4 regions of the Paenibacillus glucanolyticus genome follow, and region 1 is predicted to be linked to each of the others. Evidence: a T-box and tRNA genes for the amino acid it is inferred to sense, from the RefSeq annotation. Region 1 holds a T-box; the other regions hold tRNA genes.
What was found. The T-box of region 1 lies ahead of leuS (leucine--tRNA ligase). A T-box ahead of a tRNA ligase gene usually reads a tRNA of that ligase, here a tRNA-Leu.

Region 1 (3,634 bases):
TCAGGATCGATGTAACGCAGATAATACCAGCAGCTGCCTGCCCATTGCGGCATCGTATTGGTCTCGCGGCGGGCTTTCATGCCGGTTTCAGGATCTACCGTTTCCACCCACTCCGTAACGTTAGCCAGCGGTGATTCACCGGTACCGGACGGCTTGATCTGATCGACATCTGGGAGAAGCAGCGGAAGCTGATCCTCCGGCACGGTCTTCATCGTTCCGTCTTCCAGATGCAGGATCGGAATCGGCTCGCCCCAATAGCGCTGACGGCTGAACAGCCAGTCACGCAGACGGTAAGTTACCTTCTTCTGACCCTTTCCCTCTTTTTCCAGCCATTCATTCATCGCTTGAATAGCCGCTTCATTATCCAGCCCGTTCAGGAAACCGGAATTCACATGCTCGCCACTGCCGGTGTAGGCTTCCTCTTCAACATTTCCACCCTGAACGACTTCAATAATCGGAAGACCAAACTGTTTGGCAAATTCCCAGTCACGGCTGTCGTGACCCGGAACCGCCATAATGGCTCCTGTTCCGTAACCTGCCAGCACATAGTCCGCAATCCAGATCGGCACTTTAGCGCCGCTCACCGGATTAATGGCGTATGCTCCGGTAAAGACACCGGTTTTGTCTTTTGCCAAATCCGTCCGCTCCAGATCACTTTTACGGGAAGCCTGAACTTGATAAGCCTTGACCGCTTCGCGCTGATCCGCTGACGTAATTTTGTCCACGAGGTCATGCTCCGGTGCCAGCACACAGTAGGTAGCGCCGAACAGTGTATCCGGGCGGGTTGTAAATACCTCCAGATGGCCATCGTAACCCTCGATGTCAAAACGAACCTCGGCACCCGTGGATTTGCCAATCCAATTGCGCTGCATATCCTTCAGGCTTTCGCTCCAGTCCAGCTCATCCAGATCCTCAAGCAGGCGTTCTGCATATTCGGTAATACGCAGAATCCATTGACGCATCGGCTTGCGAACGACCGGATGTCCTCCGCGCTCACTCTTGCCATCGATGACCTCTTCGTTCGCCAGCACGGTACCGAGTGCTTCGCACCAGTTAACCGGCACTTCAGCCACATAAGCCAAGCCGCGGTTATAGAGCTGGATAAAGATCCACTGGGTCCATTTGAAATATTCCGGATCGGTGGTGCTGATCTCCCGGTCCCAGTCATACGAGAATCCGAGGGATTTGATCTGGCGCCGGAACGTATCGATATTTTGCACGGTGAACTCGCGGGGATGCTTGCCTGTGTCCATCGCATACTGTTCTGCAGGGAGTCCGAAAGCATCCCATCCCATGGGATGCAGCACATTGTAACCTCGCATCCGTTTGTAACGGGACACGATATCTGTTGCCGTGTATCCTTCCGGATGCCCTACATGCAGGCCTACGCCGGATGGATATGGGAACATATCCAGTGCGTAAAACTTCGGTTTGGATGATGCCTCTTCGGTTTTAAACGTTTTTTTCTCGTCCCAGTACTGCTGCCACTTCGGTTCGATGGCCTGCGGGATATAGCCGTGGCCGGTTGTCTGATTGTCCGTCATACTTCAATGCTCCTCCTTCACATTCGAGAGACAAGGCCTGATGCCATTGTCCAAAAACAAAAAAACCTCATCATCCATAGCGTTGATCGCTAGGGACGAGAGGTTTGATTCCCGTGGTACCACCCTAGTTAGCCAAAGGCATACTTTGCCTTTCACTCCCTTTGCATCCTTATCGCGGATGAGACGACAATGCTTCATCGGCCAGTTGCTGAAATAGCCATTCAGCGGCCGGGTTAACATCATTGCTCCGAGGCGAGTTCATTCCTATCGTCAACCGGTTTTCACCAAACACCGGCTCTCTGCATGATCGAATGCGGAAGTACTAATCCTCATCATCGCTTTCATATTACCATTTTAATGTGGCTATTATACCCAAAATGTACGATCAAGTCAACGAAAGTTCATCTCCGCTCCTGCGGTAATGCTCCGGTGTCGTTCCGACCATTGATTTGAACATCCGGCTGAAATGAGCCAGATGCTTAAACCCGGATGCCTGGCTGACCTCCGTTATGCTCAGATAAGGGTGAAGCCGCAGTAAAATTTTAGCCTGGTTGATCCGCCGGTGATACAAATATTTAAACACCGTTGTTCCCGTCACCTCCTTGAATAAGGAGGATAGATAATGCTTGGTAATATGCATATCGCGGGCGATTCTCTCCAGCGTCAGATCGTGCATATAATTTTCCTCGACAAACGATACCACATGCTGGACATGCCGCTCCTTCTCTGAGATCGAGTCCTGACCCTGTACAGCGGCCTGACACCAGCCTGCAATGACGTACATCAGCTCCTGGATGCGCAAGGTCATGCGTTCCTGGCGGTAGTGGGTCGTGGACGCTGACAGGCGATGAATATCGGCCAGCAGGGCCTCGAACTCTTCCCGATTGGTCCCGGTTAGGGTCATACGATGATTCCGGAGCGTATCGAAGGGATCCAGCAGGATCGTCTTGGCCGATTCCGACAGCCCCTTGCACACCCAGGCCGGGTCAAAATGCAGAATGCTTCTTACGTATCTGGAATCGGGTTCCACACTCGGACAATGAAGCGTCAAACCATTCATCAGCAGCAGATCCCCCGGCTTCAGCGCAAAGACAGAGTCACCGATTAGATAGGTGCAGCATCCCTCGTGAAAATAATAGATTTCATAAAAGGCGTGGGAATGGAATTGCCCGCTGATAAGGGGCTGTTCATTATAATAGCTCAGATCTATTGGCTCTTTCAGCTGCATCCACTCAAAGCTTGGCAGCCCTTTGGATGATGACGAGGACATAAGAGAATCGCCCCTTTAGCGGCCTGGGGTTGTAGAACCCCTGAACATCGCGGAGTTTTTCTCTATTATATATGATTTTCTTGAATGCGCACGGCTTCATTCTGAGCAATCACGCATAATTCGCCGGCCTTGAAGGCGTGCTCCTGGGACATGGCAAACTCGGTCCGTTCCAGACAATCCAGGATCAGCTCTCCGAAAAACGGATAGCCTACCTTGCCCTGCAGCTCCATATGAAACTCCCCTTCGCCGTTAACCAAATACAGATGATCGCCTTGTGGATGTCTGGCAATATCAATGTATTTACGAAGTTCGATATATCCGTCCGTTCCCAAAATAACGGTTCTTCCGTCGCCCCAGGTACCAAGGCCCCCAGGCGTCAGCCAATCGACACGGAAATAATTCGTGGCCCCATTGTCTCCGAGAAGTGTCGCATCTCCGAAATCCTCCAGCTCCGGGTAGGCCGGATTCGCATAATTGCCCACCTTGCTGCTGAGCACCTTGGCATCGCGGCAGCCTGCAAAAAACAAAAACTGCTCAATCTGGTGAGACCCGATATCGCACAATATGCCGCCATACTGCTGATGGCGGAAAAACCAGTCCGGACGGGATGGAGCATTTAAGCGGTGCGGTCCTGTTCCCATCACCTGCACCACGCGGCCGATCACGCCGTCCTGTATCAGCCGACCCGCGTGGACCGCACTCTCCACATGCAGCCGTTCACTGTAATAAACCATATACTTCCTGCCTGTCTCTGCCGCCTTTGCACGTGCCGCGCTTACCTGCTCCAGGGTGGTGAACGGCGTCTTATCGGTAAAATAAT
Region 2 (3,634 bases), 3.2 Mb from region 1:
CCGGCTCTCATAAGCCCTCTGCTTCGTTTTGTGAACGCGTAATATACGAAAGATCGCCGAATGATGAATAAGCAGCTTCGCCTTCCGTATTATTCGGATGACGAAGCTGCTTATTTGTGCTGTATTATGTATTCATCTAATCAGGTATCTGGGGATCATCCAGGATGGAGGAATATTTGGGGTATAATCTGCGGATGCAATCGGGACAAATATCATGTGTGAATTCAATCGGGAGACGACTCTCCAAATAGCTCTCGACCGGCTCCCATTCTTCGGCATGGCGCACGTATTTGCATACGGCACAGATCGGAATGTGTCCCGGCAAGGGATAGCTGTGGGCCAGTGCTTGCTCCAGCAGCAGCTCCTTGTGCTTAAACTTCGTAATGTCAGTGAAGGAGAGCATGGCTCCATGGATAAGGTTGTCATCACTCATAAGCAGCGGCATGACCTCGCATAGCACCCAGATATCTTGACCGTTCCCACTCACTGCATATTCAAAGGAATATTCAGGCAGCTTTCCTGCTATAACATCCTTGATGGCAGGGAAGTCCACCACATCAAAAAAATGATCGAATGAGGACTGTCCCAACTGCTGGGAAGTGATATCAAAAAAGGATGTCCCCTGCCACTTGAACTCAGGGGAAACACCGTATTGTTCGGCCATGGCAATGAGCGGATCGTTCATTTTGTCGATGATGCCGTCGGGGGTAATGATCATCAGTCCCTTGTTCAAGGAGTGAACCGCATTGTTCCAAGATGTGATTATGGTATCGTAGGGCAAAATTACTCGCTCCTCGTACTAAATAGACTCATGAGTAAAAGATACAACGATCTATGAGTACTATGGTATAATTTAGGCAATATATATTGATTATACACTTAATTAAGTCATTGTGCAAGAAAAAATTACGTACATAAGATATTTTCTTTTTAGAGAGAATTAGGAAGGCGGTTGTTTAATGCAGTCTATTTACCAACGAATCGAACATCTCATAGAAAGCCGGGGTATGACCAAGAAGGCGTTTTGCGAAACCCTCGGGATCAGCACAGGAAATTTTGGTGACTGGAAGAGGGGGAAAACAACGCCGAGCACAAATAAATTGATTGAGATTGCTGCATTCTTCTCCGTGAGTCTGGATTGGCTGATTATTGGCAAGGGCAGTCCCAATACTCGGGTCAGGGAATCCCGGGGAGAATATGAAGTGGACCCGGAAGCGGCTGATCTTGCCATGTCGGGACTTGCAGAGAATGAGAAGGAGTTCATCCGCGAATATATTGAATTTTCTGCTTACCGCAAGGATAAGAGAAATGACAAGACATAGCTATGCAGGTGCCGAATTTGGAGCTCAATAATTAACTCTTTACTTTTGTATTGCAGAACAGTATAATAGGGAATGTTCGCTACAGAACTTCCCTTATATTATGCGGTAGTGGTGGAATGGCAGACACGCTATCTTGAGGGGGTAGTGGGTGTATACCCGTGGAGGTTCGAGTCCTCTCTACCGCATACTTTAGAAAAAGCTGTGATTGAAGTGGAATCATCCATTTGAATCACAGCTTTTTTGCTGTTTTTTTATGATTGGTAAATATGGTGTTTCCTGAGAACGGCCCTATTTGTCGTTTCAATCTGCGCCATAAGTTTAAAGAGTACATGTAGAGATCATAATAGGGCATGAAGGAGATGAACGAGTATGAAACCATTATACACAGCAGATGTAAAAGTCATTGGAGGACGTGAAGGCTCCGTTGAATCTACGGATGGAGTTCTTCATCACAAATTAAGCATGCCGAAGGAACTGGGTGGACCCGGCGGGGATGGAACCAACCCGGAGCAGCTGTTTGCGGCTGGATACGGGGCTTGTTACGAAAGCGCCTTGGCTAATATAGCCCGTAAAGAAGGCGTGCAGCTTAAGGATGTTGTGATCCACTCCCAGGTGATGATCGGAAAAGACGAAGGTGCTGACGGCTTCAAGCTTGCGGTGAAGCTGAAGATTGAAATGCCGGGTATCGAACGAAGCCAGGCCGAGGACCTCGCCAAAAAAGCGCATGCGTTCTGCCCCTATTCCAAGGCAACCCGAGGCAACATCGACGTGGAGTTAAGCGTAAGCTAACCATAAGAAAACAAGAACAAGAATAAGAAATGGGGATGACTCTCTTATATGAGGGTCATCTTTTTTGTCAGCTCAGCTTGCATATATGAAACTTTTTACATGAAACTCCGTATTTCTCCTTATGATTAAGTATTGAGAAAGGGGCACCTGGGATGCGTATTGAACAAATGATCGAGGAACGGTTTGTGTGCAGTAAATGCGGAGGCAATCACTGCCAGACGAAGGAGGTCTCCATGTCGGGAGCAGGACTAAGCAAGATGTTTGATATTCAGCACAACCATTTCCTGTTTGTTTCCTGCACAAACTGCGGATATGTGGAAGTGTTCAACCCGGATATATTGGAAGGGAAAAAGCGAGGCCAGCTTGGCTCGATCCTGGATGTGTTCTTCGGTTGACATCACCTCTAAAATTCTTTAATATGACTAAGTACCAGAAAGTACAAACCAGTCATAAGGAATTTAAATAAAATAAACGGGTGATGACATGCCATACAGACCGCATATTGCAAGTGTGACCACAGCTGGAAGCAATGACAAAGAAGGGCTATACGAATTCATTATCCACACGGCTGACGGAACGGATATTCGCGTATTCTACAACCGCTTCCCGGAATGGAAACTGACTGCGCTCAGCCGACTTGGGAAAGTACCTTGCCCGGTTTGTCGTAAAGATTTCATATGCAAATGCATGGAGAAATTCTCGAACGAATTCGACCAGCAGATGAAAGACGGCGAGTGGCTGAGTAAAGCTGCTGAGTAGTAAAACCAAAAATAGCGTACTTGATCAAGCGTAGGAGAGGGCTCCTGCGTTTTTTCTTTAAGGAAGAAAGTATAAACTATTCGATTAGCGGCTTGCTAATCTTAACTTGCAAGAATGAGTTTTGCTGTATGCAATCTGTTGTCTGAGAAAGTACGTCGAGAGACGTGTTTTTTTATATAATACGAGGGGGCTGCGAACTATGGAGGATCAACGCATCGTAAATAATGAGGACTATGCCGTTGTGCTGATCGATGGCGTGTGCCATTTGTGCCAGGGGTTGACCCAATTCATTATTCGGAGAGATCCTGCGGGGGCGTTCCGCTTTGCTTCGCTGCAATCGGAGATTGGACAGGAGCTGCTGCGCCAAGGGGGATTTGATGGAGAGTCAACCGAAACGATGATATTGATTGAAAATGGGAAGTATTATACAAGGTCGACAGGTGCTCTTCGCATTGCACGGCGTCTTCGCTTTCCATGGTCGCTGTCGTATGCGCTCATCCTGATTCCGCCTGTCTTACGGAACCTGGTGTACCGCTGGGTAGCAAAGAACCGTTACCGCTGGTTTGGACGCTCCAACGAATGCATGGTTCCGACGCCGGAGATTCGGCGCCGGTTTTTATCCTAGATGAAGTCTTATTTTTAATGCTGATGTTCAGCTGTGCCTTCTTGAAATGTCGGGGTTTCCGCTTGGAGATAGGCAAGCTCTGCCTCGGACAATGCTCCGACGGCGAACGGTTTTTGGGGAATGATGATGGAGCCGTTAT
Region 3 (3,634 bases), 2.7 Mb from region 1:
ATGAGGGAGGCTCGGGCATCTAAGCCCGAACCTCCCTCATCTTCGTACCGATTTTGACTAATCCAGCAATTAAACGGGACGCATTAATACGTCGGCAGCGGATTAGGCCTCCAGCTTGAACGCTCTCTAACCAAATCGCTAATACCAACAAACTCAACCTTTTTTTGCAGCTCCGGAATGGAAACTTTCAGTGCTTCTGCCGTTCGGGTGCCGAATACGCCAACATGCCCAATGGCAATGCAGGATGTTCTTTCTTCCGCATGCTGTGCCGCCGTCACGAGCTGCTTGCTTACATGCTGTACCGTATGAACATCGTCCAGGAAAATATCATTGGCAATCGCTGGCATCCCCTTCTCTGCCGCCAGCTTGCCGACCACGCTGCGGTAATTGGTTTTACTATCGATAAAGAACAATCCTCTTTCCTTGCACACATCAAGCACAATCGACATGATCCGTTCATCACCTGTAACCTTGGAGCCCATATGATTGTTAATCCCAATCGCATACGGTACGGAATCGATCGCCTCTTCCATTCGTTTACGAATCTCCTCATCGGTAAGCGAGCTCAGAATGGCGCCAGGTCCAAGCCAGGAAGCTCGTCCCTGTTTAGGCTCCATGGGCATATGGATAATAACATCATGTCCCATCTTATGCGCGGACTCTGCATCCTTTTTGCTTGTTGGCAAAAAAGGCATCACGGCAACCGTAATCTTGACAGGCAGACTCAGCATCTCCTGAGTGCCCTTCTGACCATTGCCAAAGTCATCAATGATGACCGATAATTTACTTATTTTCTGCCCTTTGCCAGACTGGTTGTTCAGAGGCTCCTCACGTAACTGCCTGGTTACTTGAACAGGAGGCTCAGCGGCGTTGGCCGTCCCTGCAAAATATCCGCCCCCCTGTGTTCCGTTTGCGATCCCACATATCATACACAGCAAGAAGACAACCGAATTTCTAAATACCTTCCGCATTGTTCACGCCCCTTTCCTTTCACCATCATACTTACCAGACCTAACCGTATTATTTGAGAAAAGTTATTCAAATATGTAACACTGCAGCTGAATGTTAACATTCATTAGGACACCAGGCACAAGAAACCTCTCCGTTCAAGAAAATAAAAACAAGACACCTCCCGTCACAGGTAAACGCCTTGTTTCTTTTTTTGAGTATGTTCAGTTTTCCTTCAGAAGTGTTAAAAGTGTTGTCATTCAAGGATGCTCCTCTCCCGCAATAACCTGCAGCGCATTTCCGACGGATTGCAGAAGATTGCCGGCAGCCGTAAGATCGTTAGCTTTCTTATTCATGGCTGTGCCCCTCATTTTTGTGCTAATCTCTGCCTGAGCCGCATTGGCTATCGACTGCATCGCATTTCCAAGAACAGAGAGTCTTCGGCCTTCAGCCTGCAATTTCTTTCGTTTGGACAACTTTTTGGTTTGACCCAGAGCAGCAATATTCGTTCCCAACGCTTGCAGCCAAGCATAAGCCGCAAGCTGCTCTTGGAGACTCAAATCCTTGGCTGACAAGGCAATCACCTACTCTCAACTACCTATATCTATATCACTATCTAATATAATACGTGCATTCCATCTCTTTGGTATAAGTCATTAACCCTGTCCCATAGAATCTCCACGCAAAAAAACTCGTAAACTGCAAAGCAGTTTACGAGTTTTTTTCTTTAGGATGCGGTCGAGAGGACTCGAACCTCCACGGGGGTTAGCCCACACGGACCTGAACCGTGCGCGTCTGCCAATTCCGCCACGACCGCATATTGCCTGTCTGCCTCGAGTCAATCTCTAATCAGCGGCGACAAGATATATAATATCACGCTGAATGAATGGAGTCAACACTTTTTTTCAGCTTGATTAAAAACCTGATTTTCGGTTAAAATAAGAACATAAGTTCTCATTAAATAACCATTTACTATATAAAGGCGGTGAAGTTGATGGCCATACCGGCTGTTACGACGGAAGAGCGAGCGTTGATCAAGAGTTATCTGCTTCTGAGGTTCATCCATAAAGTGTTTGAGCGGGATTGCCGGATCATCCAGGAGAGCGGTGTCTTCAAGACCCCTCAATTGTATGTGGAAATGGTAGGTAACGGTGCCAAACGGGCAGCTGTCCTTCTTCGTGAAGTGAAGCAGGAGTTCGCCAAGCGAACGATCAAGGTTTATGACATCGTACAGAGCCAGGACGGAATTCAGGCACGGTATGCATGCCGGGGTTACATCGGATCGATGAATATTCTATGGCCATCCTTCCGCGAGGAGATGATGGACCGCATGCGCGCCTATCTCGGGCTGGTTCCGCCTGAGACCGAGACGACTGAGCATCCGGTTGCTCCTGCCGCTGCATTCGCCCGCTAATTGCGGCCGTTCAACAGAGAATAACCGTCTTATCCGGCTGCACAATACGCCGGATAAGACGGTTTAATTTGATCGTGCCTTAGTGAAGGTTATGCTGCACACGGGTCAATCCCTGCGAGAGAGCATGTCCAGCACTAGCGGCAGACGCTACTGCTACGGCCTCCATAATTTGAGCATCCGAGGCTCCCTTGGCACGGGCCTCTTCCATATGATAGAAGGTACACAGCTCATTATTGGCGAACAGCCCAATCCCGAGCGCAATCAGCTGTTTCGTTCTCTCATCCAGCTCGCCATCCGAAAAACAGACGCCGGTAAACTGATGATACGCCTCTGCCATCTCGGGCATGCTCTGCTTTAAATTCAGGATTTCATTTTTATATGCCGAGATCTTATCGTTGGACATTTCCATCATCTGAACACCTCTTCTAAATAAAATATTCTAGAGGTTAAGTTGTCCGACGAGTTCCAAATCTATGCCTACTCTTCAATTGGGCTTACTCTCGGCTCTTTTTTCAACTGATAGCTGTACCTGCGATCCAGCTTGACTACACGCCGGTTTCGGCGGCGGATGATAACCTGCTCCGGGTCCCAGGCGACAACAAAGCCGATAATATCATTGCTCTCCAAGCCGTCCCGCACAACCCGAACCAGCTCACCGGAAACCCTTAATTCATCAAGTCTTTCATCACTAATCATCGCCATGCCTCCTTCATCATCTTACTCTGCAAAAAAAGACCTAAATGAATATCATTTAGGTCTTTTGAATGCGATGCCATACGCTATCGATAAACATCCTGATTAAGGGATGTTCTATATACCCATTAACGCTGTGCCGGCTCTATGCTGTCATTCTTCTCGTACCAGAAGTCCAGAACGGTTGAAGACATCACACGCTTCTCGATATATTCCACTTGCTGAGGTGTGAACTGTTCCTTCCACTCGAAGGAAACCTCCTCACACAATCCGGCAATCGTCAGCAGTTCTGACCAGGCAACATAGCGTTTGTACCAGAAAAACTGAGGATGTTCAATCATATAGGGATATAGATCATCAAACTCCGTATGTTTACAATCCAAAGCACGTTCAAAATGTACCTTTGCTTCATTCAGCTTATCAATCAAAAACGGCTCGGTTACAGGTTGTTTCCCCATGGTGCTGCCTCCTCTCTCTTGCCTACCTCTTTATTATAAGCGAAAATCACGGAGGCGAAAAGAATTTGTTGCGATTTTAGGCGGAAATCCATCTAAAATCAACTACGAATTTCCATATTTC
Region 4 (3,634 bases), 170 kb from region 1:
GTGCTTTGGAGAACGGGTGGTTCAAATCATCAAACACCAATTGATCAGCGATGCCATACAATTTGTCTGTGATGGTGGTATATTGATGTTCTTTGCTGCTCCACTTTTGCTCCCATTCCAGATCCCATTCTTCGATGAGATACAGAAACAGCCCTTCCTTGCTTTTAAAGTGGTAGTAAATGTTACCCTTACTGCTTCCCGTTGCTTCAACGATTTCCTCAATCGAGGTCGACTTGTATCCTTTTTGCATAATGAGGGCTTTGGCCGCTTCAGCGATGCGCCGCTTGGTGTCTTCGCTTTGCTGTTGTTTTTTGTTCATTAGCGCCCCCCTTATAGGTACAGATTTTGTCATTATTTTTCTATACTGAACGTTCGTTCTGTATCTTATCAAATGGATTTAAAATATTCAAGTGGGAGTTTGAATGTCCGAAACAGCGAGAAATCAGCTGATGAAAAATAACCGTTACCTCCTGCAGGCAGCGGTTATTTTAGCATTGCAATGGGATGAATCAGTGGTTTACTTCAATAAACTTATGCGATTTATCATGATAGGAGAGCAGCTCGGATACAGTAACAAATGTGAAGCCACGCTTTTGCAGCTCCGGCAAAATCACGCTGAGCGCCTCCACCGTCTGTGTACTGGTCGGGACAAAATCGTGCATAAGCACGATGTCTCCATTGTGCGCGTTATCCAGAACCTTTTTGACGATCCGGTTAACGCCGGGCTTTCGCCAATCCAGCGTATCCTGGTGCCATGACCATAATACGGTCAGCATACCGATATCTTTGCTTGTCCTTACAATGGATTCATTGTAACTTCCACCGGGCGGGCGGAACAATACGGTTTTACTGCCTGTCGCTTTGAAAATCGCTTCCTGGGTCCGGTTCAGTTCACTGGTTAATTTGCTGGCGTTGATATTGTGGAAGGAAGGATGAGTGTAGGAGTGGTTTCCTATTTCATGCCCTTCGTGAAGCTCACGTGCCACGATATCGGGGTGTTTCTCCACCCGGTTGCCCACAACAAAGAAAGTCGCCTTTGCGCCATATTGTTTTAACAGATCCAGAATTTCAACGGTCGTATGTGCATCCGGACCATCATCAAAGGTGAGGGCAATCACTTTGCTGGGTGTGGGCACTTCCCATACGATCTCTCCGCGCTCCTCATAGTAGTCTCTTCCCTTGGAAGCAGACGGCACATGATCTGCATCAACATGCTCGTTAAGGCACAGGGAGAGGGAGAGAGTAAGCCATATAACAGTTGAGAGCTTTTTCATGGTGATCATTATCCTTTTCTCTGCTGTTCTAGTCTTGGCATGTGACATGCAAGCTTCTTTATCATTTGGTGAACACGGTAAAATTATTCCTAATGTCTGGCTCAGACGCCGTTCGACATTAAACACCGATCGGCACAAGCATGTTCCGCATGCAGAGCATGTAATGGTAGAAAGGAGTGATCCAGATGCAATCACGTAATCGTTCGAATGCCCAAGGGATTGACGTGAGCCGCTACCAGGGGGTGGTGGATTGGACAAAGGTAAAGGCTTCCGGTAAAGCATCGGACATAACGGAGCAGCGCGATCGAATCGATGAATTAGAGCAGCGACTCGGGGCAATCGAGAAAAATGGGGGATCGCATTCAGGGTGATGCGAAAAAATATGAGTTTCATATATTGACATCATATGGTTAGACATGGTATTATCGATTTTGTCGCCAGAACGAAAAGAATCGCAAAATTTTCCGTTAATCGGTATGAATCCCATATGGTGATTTGAATAGAGCGAATCTAAGATAAAATATGCCGGGGTGGCGGAATTGGCAGACGCACAGGACTTAAAATCCTGCGGTAGGTGACTACCGTACGGGTTCGACCCCCGTCCTCGGCATTATAACAGCGTCTGGTAAGATGCAAATAAGTCGGCCCCCTGTATGGGTGCCGGCTTATTTTTTAAATTGACAAGAGGTCAATTTTTTTGACGAAGGCTATTATCGGAACAAACGGAATGGAAGACGTTAAAGTCCTTTCTATAAAAATCGCATTCTTTTATAATTCCACGCTGACCTGTGTGAGGAGGAGGGGAGGAGAGATGCGGATGTTTAACAATGATTGGGACGTTATCCTGAACGGAGAGATGGATAAGCCTTATTTTGAAGCGTTGATGGAACGGGTGGACGAGGAATACCGGCGCAGCACGGTGTATCCTCCTAAGGAAGATATATTTCGAGCTCTTCACCAAACATCGTATGAATCCACAAAAGTCGTTATTTTGGGACAAGATCCCTATCACGGACGAAAGCAGGCACAGGGATTAAGCTTTTCCGTTTCACCCGGAGTTACGATTCCTCCGTCTCTGCGCAATATCCATAAGGAGCTGGCATCCGATTTGGGTGTACCTGTTCCGCACCATGGCTCTTTGCAGTCATGGGCTGATCAGGGGGTGCTGCTGCTTAATGCGGTTCTTACGGTACGCGAAGGTGAGCCCAATTCGCATAAAGGAATCGGGTGGGAGCGATTCACGGATACCGTTATTGCAAAGCTGAATGAACGCGATCAGCCAATGGTGTTTATATTATGGGGCAGTTACGCACAGAAGAAGGGTTCTTTCATAGACCGAAGTCGGCACAAGGTGCTTGAGTCCAATCATCCGAGTCCATTTGCAGCGCACAAAGGTTTTTTCGGCAGTCGTCCATTTTCAGCATCGAATGCTTATTTAATGCAAAAGGGTATGGATCCGGTGAATTGGGACATCCCAAGCACACCGGGCGATGGAGTTGAATAATCCGCGAGAGGTGACCTTCATGAAGCATTGGATCGGTCGTCATGTTGTCATTCAGCGTTTAGACGGGGCGAAAAGCACGGTTGAAGGTGTGTTGAAATCATGGGACCCCATTCAGGAGAAGGTCATTCTTGGCCCGGGGGAGCTTGTCATCCCGTTTCGCTCCATTCATAGAATAATGCCGAGAAATTCTTCTCCGGCTCTAAACTCTATCGGTTATGTCGTGAATCATACGATTCAATTTGATAATGCAGTCTACTTTGGATCTTGTGTGATGGTATGGAGGGGTAATCAATTGGTCTCCTCTCAGGCCGTTCTTGCTTCTCATGATGAGGAAACGGTCACGCTGTCAAATGGAATGATTTTGCGTAAGGACGAGCATTATTTTGTCGTTCGGTCCTTGCGGGGCAATGCGTAATTATTTGAATAAAGGATGTCCCCAGCAGCCATCGTAAAGTTGGCGGGGACATCCTTTTTTTGTTTGAATGAAGGATAAGCAGAATTCCTTGAAGCGTTTAAGCCTCCTCTACTTTTTCAGCAAGGAAGAGTTCGTAGATCCGCACCACGAGAATTTTAATGATCATATAGGCAGGAATAGCGAGCAGGATACCGAGGAGTCCGAAGAAATCTCCACCTACCAGAATAAGGACCACCGTGGTGAGAGGGTGAATATCGAGCTGTTTGCCATAGATTACAGGGGTCAGAATATTATCTTGAATTTGCTGTGCGATCACAATGACAACGACAGACCATATGGCGATGGACGGAGCTTCAATGAACCCGACGATAACGACAGGGATGGTTGCAAGCAGCGCACCGATATACGGAATGAAATTCAAGAAGAAGGAGATCACGGTTA

Region 2: it encodes a tRNA-Leu, which carries the amino acid that the T-box ahead of leuS (leucine--tRNA ligase) is inferred to sense. The anticodon was not compared.
Region 3: it encodes a tRNA-Leu, which carries the amino acid that the T-box ahead of leuS (leucine--tRNA ligase) is inferred to sense. The anticodon was not compared.
Region 4: it encodes a tRNA-Leu, which carries the amino acid that the T-box ahead of leuS (leucine--tRNA ligase) is inferred to sense. The anticodon was not compared.

What each region holds. Positions count from the first base shown of each region.
Region 1 is NZ_CP147845.1:4,821,004-4,824,637, forward strand. Features, by position in the region: gene leuS (leucine--tRNA ligase) at 1-1,544, opposite strand, end outside; T-box leader at 1,633-1,889, opposite strand; gene WDY75_RS22715 (AraC family transcriptional regulator) at 1,930-2,814, opposite strand; gene WDY75_RS22720 (Gfo/Idh/MocA family protein) at 2,880-3,634, opposite strand, start outside.
Region 2 is NZ_CP147845.1:1,309,462-1,313,095, forward strand. Features, by position in the region: gene WDY75_RS06315 (alpha/beta hydrolase) at 1-42, shown strand, start outside; gene WDY75_RS06320 (hypothetical protein) at 137-781, opposite strand; gene WDY75_RS06325 (helix-turn-helix domain-containing protein) at 960-1,322, shown strand; tRNA gene WDY75_RS06330 (tRNA-Leu) at 1,425-1,507, shown strand; gene WDY75_RS06335 (organic hydroperoxide resistance protein) at 1,692-2,111, shown strand; gene WDY75_RS06340 (zinc ribbon domain-containing protein) at 2,264-2,506, shown strand; gene WDY75_RS06345 (hypothetical protein) at 2,595-2,870, shown strand; gene WDY75_RS06350 (thiol-disulfide oxidoreductase DCC family protein) at 3,070-3,495, shown strand; gene WDY75_RS06355 (FixH family protein) at 3,510-3,634, opposite strand, start outside.
Region 3 is NZ_CP147845.1:2,088,225-2,091,858, reverse strand. Features, by position in the region: gene WDY75_RS10080 (divergent polysaccharide deacetylase family protein) at 84-971, opposite strand; gene WDY75_RS10075 (DUF6944 family repetitive protein) at 1,209-1,532, opposite strand; tRNA gene WDY75_RS10070 (tRNA-Leu) at 1,682-1,765, opposite strand; gene WDY75_RS10065 (hypothetical protein) at 1,943-2,362, shown strand; gene WDY75_RS10060 (carboxymuconolactone decarboxylase family protein) at 2,442-2,771, opposite strand; gene WDY75_RS10055 (hypothetical protein) at 2,840-3,058, opposite strand; gene WDY75_RS10050 (hypothetical protein) at 3,184-3,513, opposite strand.
Region 4 is NZ_CP147845.1:4,654,755-4,658,388, reverse strand. Features, by position in the region: gene WDY75_RS21905 (TetR/AcrR family transcriptional regulator) at 1-319, opposite strand, end outside; gene WDY75_RS21900 (polysaccharide deacetylase family protein) at 510-1,274, opposite strand; gene WDY75_RS21895 (hypothetical protein) at 1,460-1,645, shown strand; tRNA gene WDY75_RS21890 (tRNA-Leu) at 1,799-1,884, shown strand; gene WDY75_RS21885 (uracil-DNA glycosylase) at 2,092-2,778, shown strand; gene WDY75_RS21880 (hypothetical protein) at 2,798-3,193, shown strand; gene WDY75_RS21875 (AI-2E family transporter) at 3,291-3,634, opposite strand, start outside.